Regions from separate parts of the Variovorax sp. P5_A3 genome, predicted to be linked through region 2. Evidence: predicted binding sites of a transcription regulator. Region 2 holds the regulator's gene; the other holds the start of a gene.
The links. The regulator FNR, encoded in region 2, switches genes on or off when oxygen is low (the NO sensors DNR and NnrR bind a similar motif). The targets are predictions, from matches to a motif close to TTGATNNNNATCAA.
Positions count from the first base shown of each region.

Region 1: oxc (oxalyl-CoA decarboxylase) is a predicted target of FNR. The motif match lies at 1,774-1,787, and genes of this name have one in related genera.

Region 1 covers NZ_JBFUKW010000053.1:3,730-10,546, reverse strand. Annotated here, with positions in the region: partial or broken gene oxlT (oxalate/formate MFS antiporter) at 1-1,144, shown strand, start outside; gene AC1D3B_RS35885 (Crp/Fnr family transcriptional regulator) at 1,100-1,708, opposite strand; gene oxc (oxalyl-CoA decarboxylase) at 1,860-3,659, shown strand; gene frc (formyl-CoA transferase) at 3,684-4,937, shown strand; gene AC1D3B_RS35870 (PAS domain-containing protein) at 4,939-5,388, shown strand; gene frc (formyl-CoA transferase) at 5,385-6,632, shown strand.
Region 2 covers NZ_JBFUKW010000007.1:36,714-43,530, reverse strand. Annotated here, with positions in the region: gene AC1D3B_RS12590 (phenylacetate--CoA ligase family protein) at 1-234, opposite strand, end outside; partial or broken gene AC1D3B_RS12585 (acetyl CoA synthetase) at 418-648, shown strand; gene AC1D3B_RS12580 (sulfite exporter TauE/SafE family protein) at 658-1,374, opposite strand; gene hemN (oxygen-independent coproporphyrinogen III oxidase) at 1,377-2,759, opposite strand; gene fnr (fumarate/nitrate reduction transcriptional regulator Fnr) at 2,914-3,630, shown strand; gene AC1D3B_RS12565 (FixH family protein) at 3,644-3,919, opposite strand; gene ccoG (cytochrome c oxidase accessory protein CcoG) at 3,938-5,377, opposite strand; gene ccoP (cytochrome-c oxidase, cbb3-type subunit III) at 5,388-6,302, opposite strand; gene AC1D3B_RS12550 (cbb3-type cytochrome oxidase subunit 3) at 6,299-6,445, opposite strand; gene ccoO (cytochrome-c oxidase, cbb3-type subunit II) at 6,457-6,817, opposite strand, start outside.

The DNA of each region.
Region 1 (6,817 bases), on a different contig from region 2:
GATCTTCGTGGTGGTGGAGACCTGGCTGGTGCCGGTGGAAGGCTGGCTGGTGGACAAGTTCGGCCCGCGCCCGGTGATCGGGGGCGGGGCGGTGCTCGCGGGGCTGGGCTGGGTGGTGAACGCCTACGCCACCACGCTGGGCCACCTGTACYTGGGTGCGGTGCTGGCGGGGCTGGGCGCGGGCTGCGTGTACGGCACCTGCGTGGGCAACGCGCTGAAGTGGTTCCCGGACAAGCGCGGCCTGGCCGCCGGGCTGACAGCGGCGGGCTTCGGCGCCGGTGCGGCCGTGACGGTGATCCCGATCGCCAACATGATCCAGAGCTCGGGCTACGAGCAGACCTTCCTGTTCTTCGGGATCATGCAGGGGGCGTGCATCTTCCTGATCTCGTTGTTCATGGTCAAGCCGGTGGTRCCCAAGGGGGTGGTGATCTCCTCGCGGCTGGTGATGACGAAGGTGGACTACACGACCTCGCAGATGGTGCGCACGCCGGTGTTCTGGGTGACGTATGCGCTGTTCGTGGCGGTGGCCGCGGGGGGTCTGATGGCCACGGCGCAGATCGGGCCGATCGCCAAGGACTACGGGCTGGCGAAGATGCCGATGAGTGTGTTCGGGCTGCTGACGTTGCCGCTGCTGACGCTGACGCTGTCGATCGACAACCTGGCCAATGGGTTCACGCGGCCGCTGTGCGGGTTCATCTCGGACCGCATCGGGCGGGAGAACACGATGCTGATCGTGTTCATCGGGGAGGGGCTGGCGCTGCTGGGGCTGATGAAGTTCGGCCACAACCCGTACGCGTTCATGACGTTCGCGGCGCTGGTGTTCCTGTGCTGGGGGGAGATCTTCTCGATCTTCCCGGCGCTGTGCGCGGAYACCTACGGGGTGAAGAACGCGGCGGCGAACGCGGGCACGCTGTACACGGCRAAGGGGACGGCGGCGCTGCTGGTGCCGCTGGCGTCGGTGCTGTCGGCGGACGGGAACTGGGACCGCGTGTTCATCCTGACGGCGGTGATCACGATCGCAGCCGGGCTGTCGGCCAAGCTGATCCTGGCGCCCATGCGCAAGCGTTGCATCGCGCAGGCCAATGCCGCGGCGGCGCCGTCAGATCTTGCCGCTGTGCATCAGCCGGCTCAGGGTTTCCGCTGAGAGGTTGAGGTAGGAGGCCAGCTCCTTCTGCGGGATGCGGTCCATGAGCTGCGGCTGCTTGCGCAGAAAGCGCCGAAGGCGGCCGGGCGCATCGAGCAGGTGAAGCGTGATGGTGTGCGCCATGATCTCGCTCATCACCTCCATCACGCGGTATTCGAACAGCTTCTTCAGTTCGGGGCGTCGCTCCACGAAGGCCACCCACGCCTCGAGCGGCATGCGCGCGACGCGCGCCTTGGTGACGCACACGATGCCATAGGGCGTCGGCTTGCCCAGCCGCCACGCGGCATAGCTGGTCTCCATCTCGCGCTCGCCGGCAAAGCGCAGGATCATTTCCTTGCCTTCGGTGTTGGCGACCGCGCGTTTCAGGATGCCGTTGACGATGAAGTACTGCTCCATCTCGCGCACGCCCTGATGCAGCAGGTAGTCGCTCTTGTTGCAGTCCACGATGACCAGATGCGAGCCCAGTTCCGCGCGCTCGTCGTCGCTCAGGTCCTTGAGCAGCACGTTATCCCGTAGCTCAAGGCGAATGACGTTTCTTTCCGGGTGGTTGTCCAACAACGTCATGGTTCTCGTCTGACTCGATTGCGCAACACATCTCCTGCCGGGGCGCTTTGGCGTTTTCGGGAAAGTTGACGGCGGTCAACGGCGGAGAACATTCCTCGAATCATAGTCGCGGCTCGGGCTCAGGCCATTCATGGAAAGCAGAAGGAGAGACATGTCATCAGTCACATCGGATACACAGCCAGTGACGGCGGCCGCCGCGGTGCTCGACCCCTTGGTCGCACGCGCCATCAGGTCCATCGCCGACGAAGCGCCGGCGCGCGAGACCATCGATGGTTTTCACCTGGTCATCGACGCCCTCAAGCTCAATGACATCGACACGATTTTCGGGCTGCCCGGCATCCCGATCACCGACCTCACGCGCATGGCGCAGGCCGAAGGCATGCGTGTCATCTCCTTCCGCCACGAGCAGCACGCCGGCAACGCCGCCGCCGCCGCGGGCTTCCTGACCCAAAAGCCCGGCATCTGCCTGACCGTGTCGGCACCGGGTTTTCTCAATGGCCTGACCGCGCTGGCCAACGCAACCACCAACTGCTTCCCGATGATCCTGATCAGCGGCTCCAGCGAGCGCGAGATCGTCGACCTGCAACAGGGTGACTACGAAGAGATGGATCAATTGGCAGTCGCCAAGCCGTTGTGCAAGGCCGCTTTCCGCGTGCTGCACGCCGAAGACATCGGCGTCGGCGTGGCCCGCGCCATCCGCGCCGCACTGTCGGGCCGCCCCGGCGGCGTGTACCTGGATCTGCCGGCCAAGCTGTTCTCCCAGACCATGGACGCCATCGCCGGCAAGAAGTCGCTGATCAAGGTGGTGGACCCGGCGCCGCGCCAGATTCCGGCCCCCGACGCGGTGCGGCGTGCGCTCGATCTGCTGAAGGGTGCGAAGAAGCCCCTGATCCTGCTGGGCAAGGGCGCGGCGTATGCGCAGGCCGACGCCGATATCCGTGCGCTGGTCGAGAACAGCGGCATCCCCTACCTGCCGATGTCGATGGCCAAGGGGTTGCTGCCCGACACCCATGCGCAGTCGGCCGCCGCCGCGCGGTCCTATGTGCTGCAGGAGGCCGACGTCGTGATGCTCGTGGGTGCACGCCTGAACTGGCTGCTCTCGCACGGCAAGGGCAAGACCTGGGGCGCCGACAAGTCCGCCAAGCAGTTCATCCAGATCGACATCGCGCCCACCGAGATCGACAGCAACGTGGCCATCGCCGCGCCGCTGATCGGCGACATCGGCTCCTGCGTGTCCGCGCTGCTGGCGGGCATGGGTGACAAGTGGACAGCGCCTCCCGCCGAATGGACCGGTGCCATCGCCGAGCGCAAGGAGAAGAACCTGGCGAAGATGGCGGTCACGCTGGCGGCGCGTCCTTCGCCGATGAACTTCCACAGCGCGCTCAGCGTGATCCGCGACCAGGTGAAGGCCCGGCCCGACGCCATCGTCGTGAACGAGGGCGCCAACACCCTGGATTTCACGCGCAGCATTGTCGACATGTACGAGCCGCGCAAGCGCCTCGACGTGGGAACCTGGGGAATCATGGGCATCGGCATGGGCTTCGCCGTCGCCGCTGCGGTGGTCACCGACAAGCCCGTGATTGCCATCGAGGGAGACAGCGCCTTCGGCTTCAGCGGCATGGAAGTCGAGACCATCTGCCGCTACAACCTGCCGGTCTGCATCGTCGTGTTCAACAACAACGGCGTCTACGGCGGAACGGACGTGAACAAGAGCGGCACGCCCGACGTCGCGCCCACCGTGTTCGTCAAGAACGCCCGCTACGACAAGTTGATGGAAGCCTTTGGCGGCGTCGGCGTGCACGCCACGACGACGGACGAACTGCAGAAGGCCCTGACCGAAGCCGTCGCTTCAGGCAAGCCGACCCTCATCAATGCCGTCATCGACGAGACCGCCGGCACCGAGAGCGGGCGCATCACCAGCCTGAATCCGGCCACTGCCAAGAAGAAGTAATTCCAGTAACCCAGGAGATATTCCATGAGCAACAAACCCCTCGCCGGCATCAAGATCATCGACTTCACGCACGTGCAGGCCGGACCGGCCTGCACGCAACTGCTGGCCTGGTTCGGCGCCGATGTCATCAAGGTCGAGCGGCCCGGCTCGGGCGACGTCACCCGCACCCAACTGCGCGACATCCCTGATGTGGACGCGCTCTACTTCACCATGCTCAACAGCAACAAGCGCTCGCTGACGCTGGATACGAAGAAGGCCGAAGGCAAGGAAGTACTGGAAACGCTGATCCGCGAGTCCGACGTGCTGGTCGAGAATTTCGGTCCTGGCGCGCTCGACCGCATGGGCTTCACCTGGGAGCGCATCAACGAGCTGAATCCCAAGATGATCGTCGCCTCGGTGAAGGGCTTTAGCGACGGGCATCACTACGACGACCTGAAGGTCTACGAGAACGTCGCGCAGTGCGCAGGCGGCGCGGCGTCGACGACCGGCTGGTGGGACGGCCCGCCCACCATCAGCGCCGCGGCGCTGGGCGACAGCAACACCGGCATGCATTTGGCCATCGGCATCCTGACGGCCATCATCGGCCGCGAGCAGACAGGCAAGGGCCAGAAGGTGGCAGTCTCGATGCAGGACAGCGTGCTCAATCTCTGCCGCGTCAAGATGCGCGACCAGTTGCGCCTGGATCGCCTGGGGTACCTGGAGGAATACCCGCAGTACCCGCACGGTACCTTCAGCGACGTGGTGCCGCGTGGCGGCAATGCCGGCGGCGGCGGACAGCCGGGTTGGGTGCTCAAGTGCAAGGGCTGGGAGACCGACCCCAACGCCTACATCTACTTCACCATCCAGGGCCATGCCTGGGCACCGATCTGCAAGGCGCTCGGCAAGGAAGAGTGGATCAACGACCCGAACTACAACACGCCCAAGGCGCGGCAGCCGCACATCATGGAGATCTTCGGCGAGATCGAGTCCTGGCTGTCCAACAAGACCAAGTTCGAGGCGGTCGACATCCTGCGCAAGTTCGACATTCCCTGCGCGCCGGTCCTGACGATGAAGGAACTCGCGAACGACCCGTCGCTGCGCGCCAGCGGCACGATCGTCGAAGTGCCGCACAAGGAGCGCGGCAGTTACCTCACGGTCGGCAGCCCGATCAAGTTCTCCGACATGAAGCCCGAAGTCACCGGCTCGCCGCTGCTGGGCGAACACACCGACGAGGTGCTCGAGGAACTCGGCTACAGCAAGGCCGGGATTGCCGCGTTGCACGAAGCCGGCGCTGTCTGAGATGGCGCCCCCCGGTTCGCCGGTCGACCTGCGGCAACTGGTGGATGGCGCGGGCGACGCCATCATGGTCTGCGACGCCAGCGGGGCCATCACGCTGTGGAACCGCGCGGCGGAGCGCATCTTCGGCTTCACCGAGGCTGAGGCACTGGGCCGTTCGCTGGACATCATCATCCCCGAGCGCCAGCAGGCCCGGCACTGGGACGGCTATCGCAAGACGATGGAGACCGCGGTGACCAAGTACGGCGCCGACCTGCTGCGCGTGCCGGCCCTGCACAAGGACGGGCGCACGCTGTCGATCGCTTTCTCCGTCTCGATCCTGCTCGGAGGTGACGGCAAGGTCTGCGGGATATCGGCTATCGTGCGCGACGAAACGCAGCGGTTCATGGAAGAGCGCGAACTGCGCAAGCGCCTGGCACAAGCCGAGGCGACGATCAGAGGAGACAAGTTATGAGCAAGGCACTCGATGGCGTCCGCATTCTCGATTTCACGCATGTGCAGTCGGGACCCACCTGCACACAGTTGCTCGCGTGGTTCGGCGCCGACGTGATCAAGGTCGAGCGCGCGGGCGAGGGCGATGCGACGCGCGGCCAGTTGCGCGACATCCCGGAGGTCGACAGCCTCTATTTCACGATGCTCAACCACAACAAGCGCTCGGTCACGCTGGACACCAAGAATCCGAAGGGCAAGAAGATCCTCGACCAGCTCATCAAGTCCTGCGACGTGCTGGTCGAGAACTTCGCCCCGGGTGCGCTCGATCGCATGGGCATCACCTGGGAGCACGTCCAGGAACTCAACCCGCGCATGATCGTGGCCTCGGTCAAGGGCTTCGGCCCGGGCAAGTACGAGGACTGCAAGGTCTACGAGAACGTCGCGCAGTGCGCAGGCGGTGCGGCATCCACCACGGGTTTCGACGATGGCCCGCCGGTCGTCACCGGCGCTCAGATCGGCGACAGCGGAACAGGCCTGCACCTCGCGCTCGGCATCCTGGCCGCGCTCTATCAGCGCAACGCCACCGGCCGTGGCCAGAAGGTGCTGGCGCCGATGCAGGACGCGGTGCTGAACCTCTGCCGCGTGAAGCTGCGGGACCAGCAACGCCTCGAGCGTACCGGCACCATGCATGAGTACCCGCAGTACCCGGACGGCAAGTTCGGCGAGGCAGTCCCGCGCGCTGGCAATGCATCGGGTGGCGGCCAGCCCGGCTCGATCCTGAAGTGCAAGGGCTGGGAGACCGACCCGAATGCCTACATCTACTTCATCACGCAGGCCGCGGTCTGGCCAGCTGTGTGCAAGGTGATCGGCGAGGAGGGCTGGATCACCGATACAGCCTACGCCACGCCCGCTGCGCGGCTGTTGCACCTGAAGCCGATCTTCGCGCGCATCGAGCAATGGACGATGACGAAGCACAAGCTCGAGGCGATGGAGATCCTCAATCGCTACGACATTCCCTGCGGCCCGATTCTGTCGATGAAGGAAATCTCGGAAGACACGTCGTTGCGTGAGACCGGCACCATCGTCGAGGTGGACCATCCCAAGCGCGGCAAGTACCTCACCGTGGGCAACCCGATCAAGATGTCCGACAGTCCCACGGTCGTCACACGATCACCCCTGCTGGGTGAACACACCGATGAGGTCCTGGGGCAACTCGGCTACAGCGCGGCGGAGGTCGACATGCTCAGGCAGGAACGCGTGATCTGACGCAGCCCTTCGGCTGGCGCTTTTTCTCTCCCTGACACGACGGCACTCCGGCCACGGAGTGCAGTTGACGCACGTCTCCTTGATCCGTGCATTACATAAAGCATGACTAATGATTTAGATAATTTAGTTTAACTATCCTTTATTGAATGGCGAACCTACATTGACCTGCATTCCATCTCACCCAC
Region 2 (6,817 bases):
CTTGCCCATCACCGGCAGATCCTCCAGGCGCACATGCTGGAGGTCGCGCCCCTTGAGCAGGCGGCGATACATCGGTGAGCCTCGCCTCGACGAAGCGAGCAACTCGCCCAGTCGTCGGGCCTGCCGGGCCGCGAGCGCGTCGGAAGATCCGTGTGACACAAGGGCGACGTCGACCGCCATCGTCGCTGAAAGCCAGGGGTCGGGCGTGCGCGCGGGCAAGCGATCGGAATCCATGGTGCGAGCCCTACTTGGATTCACTGACTGTGCCGGTACCACCGAGGAACTGGATGCGCATCAGGTCTCCTTCGTGTGCGCAAGCTTGGCACTCGGCGCACGCATTGAATTGACGACGGTCAAGGGATCGAAGCTTTGCCGCGGGCAGGATGTCTTTTTCTCTGGAGGCTCAATTGACCATCCGCCATCTCGACCGCACTGCCGGGCGAGTTGGCCTTCGTGTCCCAATCCGGCGCGCTGGTGACTGCAGTGCTGGACTGGGCCAGGCGCCGCGCGATCGGCCTTTCCCACCTCGTGTCGCTCGGCGACCATTGCGACGTCGATTTCGGCGACCTGCTCGACTATCTCGCGAACGACGCCCGGACACGATCCATCCTGCTCTACATCGAATCGCTCGAGTCCCCACGAAAGTTCAGGGTGAACTCAGCGGCACCAGATTTCGATCTGCCGGCCCAGGTCCATCCAGATCGACTGCAGCGCCATGGCTGCGAGCAATCCCCCCGCGACGCGCGTGCCCCACGCCCTGCGACGCACGTTGAGGCCCGAGCGCAAGTGCTCCCAGAGCCAAGGCGCCAAGAGCAGCGAAATGCCGCTGCCCAGTGCAAACAATGCCATCACCATCCCCCCTTGGACGGGGTCGTTGGCAAGTCCTGCCAGCAGTAGCGCCGAATAGAGCAAACCGCAAGGCATCGAGACCCAGAGCGCTCCGGTCGCCAGCACACCGGCGGCGGACCCGGTCAACGGCTGCAGGCGAGCCGCCAGCGACCGGCCGAGACCATGCGCCCACATCGGCTGGCGTCCGAGTGCTGCCAGCATCAGGCCCCATGCCAGCACCAACGCATGCAGCAGCACCCACAAGGGTCGCAGCGCCGTGACATGCTCGCCGGCCAGCTCGAGGCTCCGCCCCGCCATCGCGGCAACGGCGCCGGCAGCTGCATACCCCGCGACGCGGCCGCCATGAAAGGCCAGCGAGGCGGCCCCGAGGCCTCGCGAACTCGCCGGCAACACGGCGACACCCCCGCCGGAAGGCGCACGGACGATTCGGATCACCCCCGCGCAAGCCGCGCCGCACATTGCGACGCAATGCGGGCCGCCCACGAGGCCCATCAGCAATGCGGTGCCTGCGAGTGCGGCCTGCACGGTCAGACGATCCGTGAGAATCGCGTGCGGTTGCGATCGGCCTGCAGGTAGCGGTCGAACACCATCGCAACGGCGCGCACGAAGAACCATCCCAGGGGCGTGACCTGGATGTCGTGGTCGCTCAACAACACCAGGCCTTGCGCGATCAAGGGCCCGAGGGCAGCGAGTTCGACCGCGAAATGCCGCCTGAAGTCGATCAGGTGCGCAAGCCCCATCGCCTCGAAATCGACGTGGCCCTGGCACATCAGCGCCATGATCACAGCTCGTCGAAGCACGTCGTCGCGCGTGAGCGCCAAGCCGCGCGCAACCGGGAGGCGCCCTTGGTCGAGGTGATCGCAGTATTCCGCCAGCGTCTTGGCATTCTGGCTGTAGGTCGCGCCCACGCGGCCGATGGCCGACACGCCCAGCGCCACCAAGTCACTGTCGGGCTGGGTGCTGTAGCCCTGAAAATTGCGATGGAGTCGCCCCTGTCGCTTCGCGATCGCCAAGCCATCCTCGGGCAACGCGAAATGGTCCATGCCGATATAGACATAGCCGGCTTCGGTCAACACGGTGATCGAGCGTGACAGCATCTCGATCTTGACCCTGGCATCGGGCAGGTCCTGTTCGGCGATGCGGCGCTGCGGCTTGAAGCGATCCGGCAGGTGCGCATACGCATAGAGCGCAATGCGATCAGGCCGGAGTTCGCAAACCTGCGCCAATGTGCGATCGAAGGATGCGGCGTTCTGGCGCGGCAACCCATAGATCAGGTCGATATTGATCGAGCCGAAACTAAGCTGCCTGGCGCCGGCCACGAGGTCGAACACCTGGCTGGCGGGCTGAATGCGATGCACGGCCTTCTGTACTTGCGCGTCGAAGTCCTGTACCCCCAGGCTCAGGCGATTGAATCCGAGCCCGGCGAGGTGGCGCAGACGCGTTTCGTCCACGGTGCGCGGGTCGATCTCGATCGACTGTTCCCGTTGGGGGGCGAGCGTGAACGCACTGTCGAGCATGGCGATCAACTCGCCGAGTGCGGCGTCGTCCAGGAAGGTGGGCGAGCCGCCCCCCAGGTGCAGTTGGCTGGCGACGGCACCTCGCCCGAGTTGCGCCGCCTGCAGGTCGATCTCCTTCGCCAGGTAATCCAAGTACTCGCGCCCCCGCCCCTTGTGGCGGGTCACGATCTTGTTGCAAGCGCAGTAGTAGCAAAGCGATTCGCAAAACGGAATATGCACGTAGATCGACAAAGGCCGTCCGTGCGCGCCTGCCTCCGAGCGCTGGCGAAGCGTTTGCGCGTAGTCGTCCGCGTTGAACGCCTCCACGAAGCGGTCCGCCGTCGGGTACGAGGTGTAGCGCGGACCCGTGACGTCGAAACGGTGCAGGACAGCACCTGACGGCACCGCGTTCAACGGGGGAACGGACCGGAAAGCAGGAGAGGAAGGCATCGCAGGACAGGTGCAGACAATGAACCACTATGCCGCCGCGCCGACCTGCGTTTCTTGATCTGGGTCAAACCTTCGGCTCCTGCGCAGCCCCAGAATCGCGACGAACTCGACATACATCATGAAAACCGAAAAAGCCAAGGTCGCCTGCTCGAACTGCAACCTGCGCGAGCTCTGCATGCCCATCGGCCTGCCGCCGGGCGATCTGCAGCGCATCGACGACCTCGTGGCCACGCGCCGCAAGGTCCGCCGGCGCGAAGCCCTGTTCCGCAATGGCGAGCGCTTCACCTCGCTCTATGCGATTCGCACCGGCTTCTTCAAGACGCGCGTGGCGAGCGAGGACGGACGCGACCAGGTCACCGGCTTCCAGATGGCCGGCGAGATCATCGGCCTCGACGGCATCGTCAACAACCAGCACACCTGCGACGCGGTCGCGCTCGAGGACGCGGAGGTCTGCGTGATGCCTTTCGACCGCATCGAGGAACTGTCGCGCGAAGTGACGGCGTTGCAGCGCCATGTCCACCAGATCATGAGCCGCGAGATCGTGCGCGATCACGGCGTGATGCTGCTGCTCGGCAGCATGCGGGCGGAGGAGCGCCTCGCCGCCTTCCTGCTGAATCTCGTCACGCGCCTGCATGCGCGCGGCTTCTCGCAGTCCGAGCTGGTGCTGCGGATGACGCGCGAGGAGATCGGCAGCTATCTCGGCCTGAAGCTCGAGACGGTGAGCCGGACGCTGTCGAAGTTCGCGGAAGACGGCATCGTCGATGTCCAGCAGCGCAACCTGCGGATCCTGGATGCCGAGGCGCTGCGTCGCATCGTCAATCCGCCGAGCTGCTGATCGCGACGCCTTCTCAGCGCTTCGATGCGGGGACATCCGCGTCGGGCGTTGCCGCATGGTTGCGCCCAGCAAGCGCCGGCATCAGCTTCTTGTCGGCGAGCGCCCTGTTGATCTCGATGCCCTGGCGGTAGTAGTCCGAGGCCACCACAGGATCGGGCACCCTCAGGGCGATCCAGAGAGTGGCGAAGCTGGCGACGACAACGACGACGGGCCCCGCGATCACCATCCACAGCAGCGGGAATCGCCACCAGGGCGCGTTCTCCGACGATGCGAGGGCGTTGTCGTTCATGTCCGTCTCCTTCAAGAATCAGCGTGGCACCAGAAAGGTGGCTTTTTCCGACACGCGTGCACTGCCGTCGGCAGAGCGCACATCGAAATACACCGGGTGGGATCCGGCTGTGGCACTGCCATAGGGCAGCTGCAGGCGCACCGCGATCCACCTCGACTGCGCGGAGCCGACCTCGACAGGCTCGGCGGGCGATACGGCCAGGCCTTCCAGGCCGTTCGCCTCGATCCGGTAGCGTTGCGGCCGCTCCGTGGCGTTCATGATTTGCAGGCGGTAGACGTTCTCGATGCGGCCGCCTTCGGCGATGCGTGCGAGGGTGCCACGGTCTCGCACCACGTCGACCTTCAGGGGCGTTCGCACCACCAGGCTGGCCACAAGGCCGATGCATAGGGCTACCAGGATGCCGGCATAGACCAGAACCCGGGGCCTGAACACGCGGCGCAGGACCTGCTTGCGTGTCCAGTGTCCTGCCATACCGTTCTGGGTGGCATAGCGGATCAGCCCTTTCGGCGTCGCCATGCGGTCCATCACCGTGTTGCACGCGTCCACACAGAGACCGCAGCCGATGCACTCGTACTGCAGGCCCTGCCGGATGTCGATGCCGGTCGGGCAGACCTCGACGCACAGCGAGCAGTCGATGCAGTCGCCAAAGCCCTGGGCGCGGGCGTCGCCACCCTTCGCATGCTTGCCGCGGGGCTCGCCGCGCTCGATGTCGTAGCTGACGGTGAGCGTGTCGCGGTCGAACATCGCGCTCTGGAAACGCGCATACGGACACATGTACTTGCAGACCTGTTCGCGCATGAAGCCGGCATTGCCATAGGTGGCAAAGCCATAGAAGAGGACCCAGAACAGTTCCCACGCCCCCATGCGCGTCTGCAGAAATTCCATGCCCAGGTCACGGATCGGCGTGAAGTAGCCGACGAAGGTGAACCCGGTCCACACGGCGATGCCCAGCCAGACCAGGTGCTTGAACCACTTCCTGACGAGCTTCTCGAGCGTGAAGTCCCCTTTGTCCAGGCGCATGCGCGCGATGCGATTGCCTTCGATCTTGTGCTCGACCCACATGAAGATCTCGCTGTAGACCGTCTGCGGGCAGGCATAGCCGCACCACAGCCGTCCCGCGACCGCCGTGAAGAGAAACAGGGACAGCGCCGAGATCACGAGCAGGCCGGTCAGGTAGATCAGGTCCTGCGGATAGAGCACCAGGCCGAGGATGTAGAAGCGCCGCGCGCCCAGATCGAAAAGCACCGCCTGGCGCTGTCCCCATTCGAACCAGGGCAAGCCATAGAACAGCAGCTGTGTCGCGAACACCGTGACCCAGCGCCACCGCGCGAAGACGCCGCGAATGACGCGCGGGTAGACCTTGCGATGCGCGGCATAGAGACTGTCGCCCTCTGCCTCCGCCGCGATGGGAATCACCCTGCGCGCAGGCGACGACGATGCGGGCGCGGAATCGGTCATGCGCTGGCATTCAGGGGGCGATGCCCGACTTGTTGGACAGACCCCAGACGTACGCGGTCAGCACATGAATCTGCGCCTCGGTCAGGCGCCCCTGCTGCGCCGGCATCTGGTTGGTCTTGCCGGTGTTGATGATCGAGATGATCGCGTTCTGCCCATAGCCGTGGAGCCAGATGTTGTCCGTCAGATTGGGTGCGCCCACCGCTGTGTTGCCTACCCCGCCGATGCCATGGCAGGCGGCGCAGACCGTGAACTTGCTCTTGCCTAGGCCCGCGCGCACGGAGTCGTGCGGTTCGCGCGAGAGGCTCAGCACATAGTTGGCGACGTTCTTGACGTCTTCCGGCGTGCCGACTGCCTCTGCCATTGGCGGCATCATGCCTGTGCGGCCCAGCGTGATCGTTTCCTTGATCTTGTCAGGCATGCCGCCATGCAGCCAGTCCTTGTCGGTGAGGTTCGGAAACCCCTTGCCGCCGCGCGCATCGGAGCCGTGACACTGGGCGCAGTTGTTCAGAAAGAGCCTCTCCCCGATGGCCATTGCCCCCGGATCGCCCGCCACGCGCTCGACAGGCAGGGCCGCAAAGGCGGCGTAGACCGGCTCCAGTTCGGCATTGGCCTTGGCAATGTCTTTGGTGTACTCGCCTTCGGTGCTCCACGAGAGTTCGCCTTTGTAGCTTCCAAGGCCGGGGAATGCCACCAGGTAGCCGAGCCCGAACACGATGGTGATCACGAACAGCCCCATCCACCAGCGTGGCATCGGGTTGTTCATCTCGCGAAGATCCTCGTCCCACACGTGGCCGGTGGTGTTGTCCGTTCCCGGCGGTGTCTTGACGCGTGCCGTGATCCAGAGAAGCAATCCGCAGGCCAGGATGCCGCCGACCGCCAGGAGGGTCACGTAGTGCGACCAGAAGTTGCTGGTGAAGTCGCTCATGATGCTCGGTCCTCTTCGAAAGGCAATCGGCTCGCGTCTTCGAAGTCCTTCGCGTGGCGACGCGAGAACGCCCAGACCAGAATCCCGATGAAGGTGGCGAACGAAACGAGCGTCGCCACGATCCGCAAGGTGGTGATGTCCATACAACCGGTCCTTACTTGAGCGCGAGGCCGAGCGACTGGAGATAGGCGACGAGGGCATCCATCTCGCTCTTGTCCTTCAGGTCGAGCGGCGCCGAGGCGATCTGCTCGTCGGTAAATGGCACGCCGACGCGGCGCAGTGCGCGCATGTGTCGCGCGGCCTCCTCGGGATCGACCCTGGTCTTCTCCAGCCAGACGTACGCCGGCATGTTCGACTCGGGCACGACGTCGCGCGGGTTGTTCAGGTGAATGCGATGCCACTCGTCGCTGTATTTGCCGCCCACGCGGTGCAGGTCCGGGCCGGTGCGCTTGCTTCCCCACTGGAATGGGTGGTCATAGACGAACTCCCCGGCCACCGAGTAGTGCCCGTAGCGC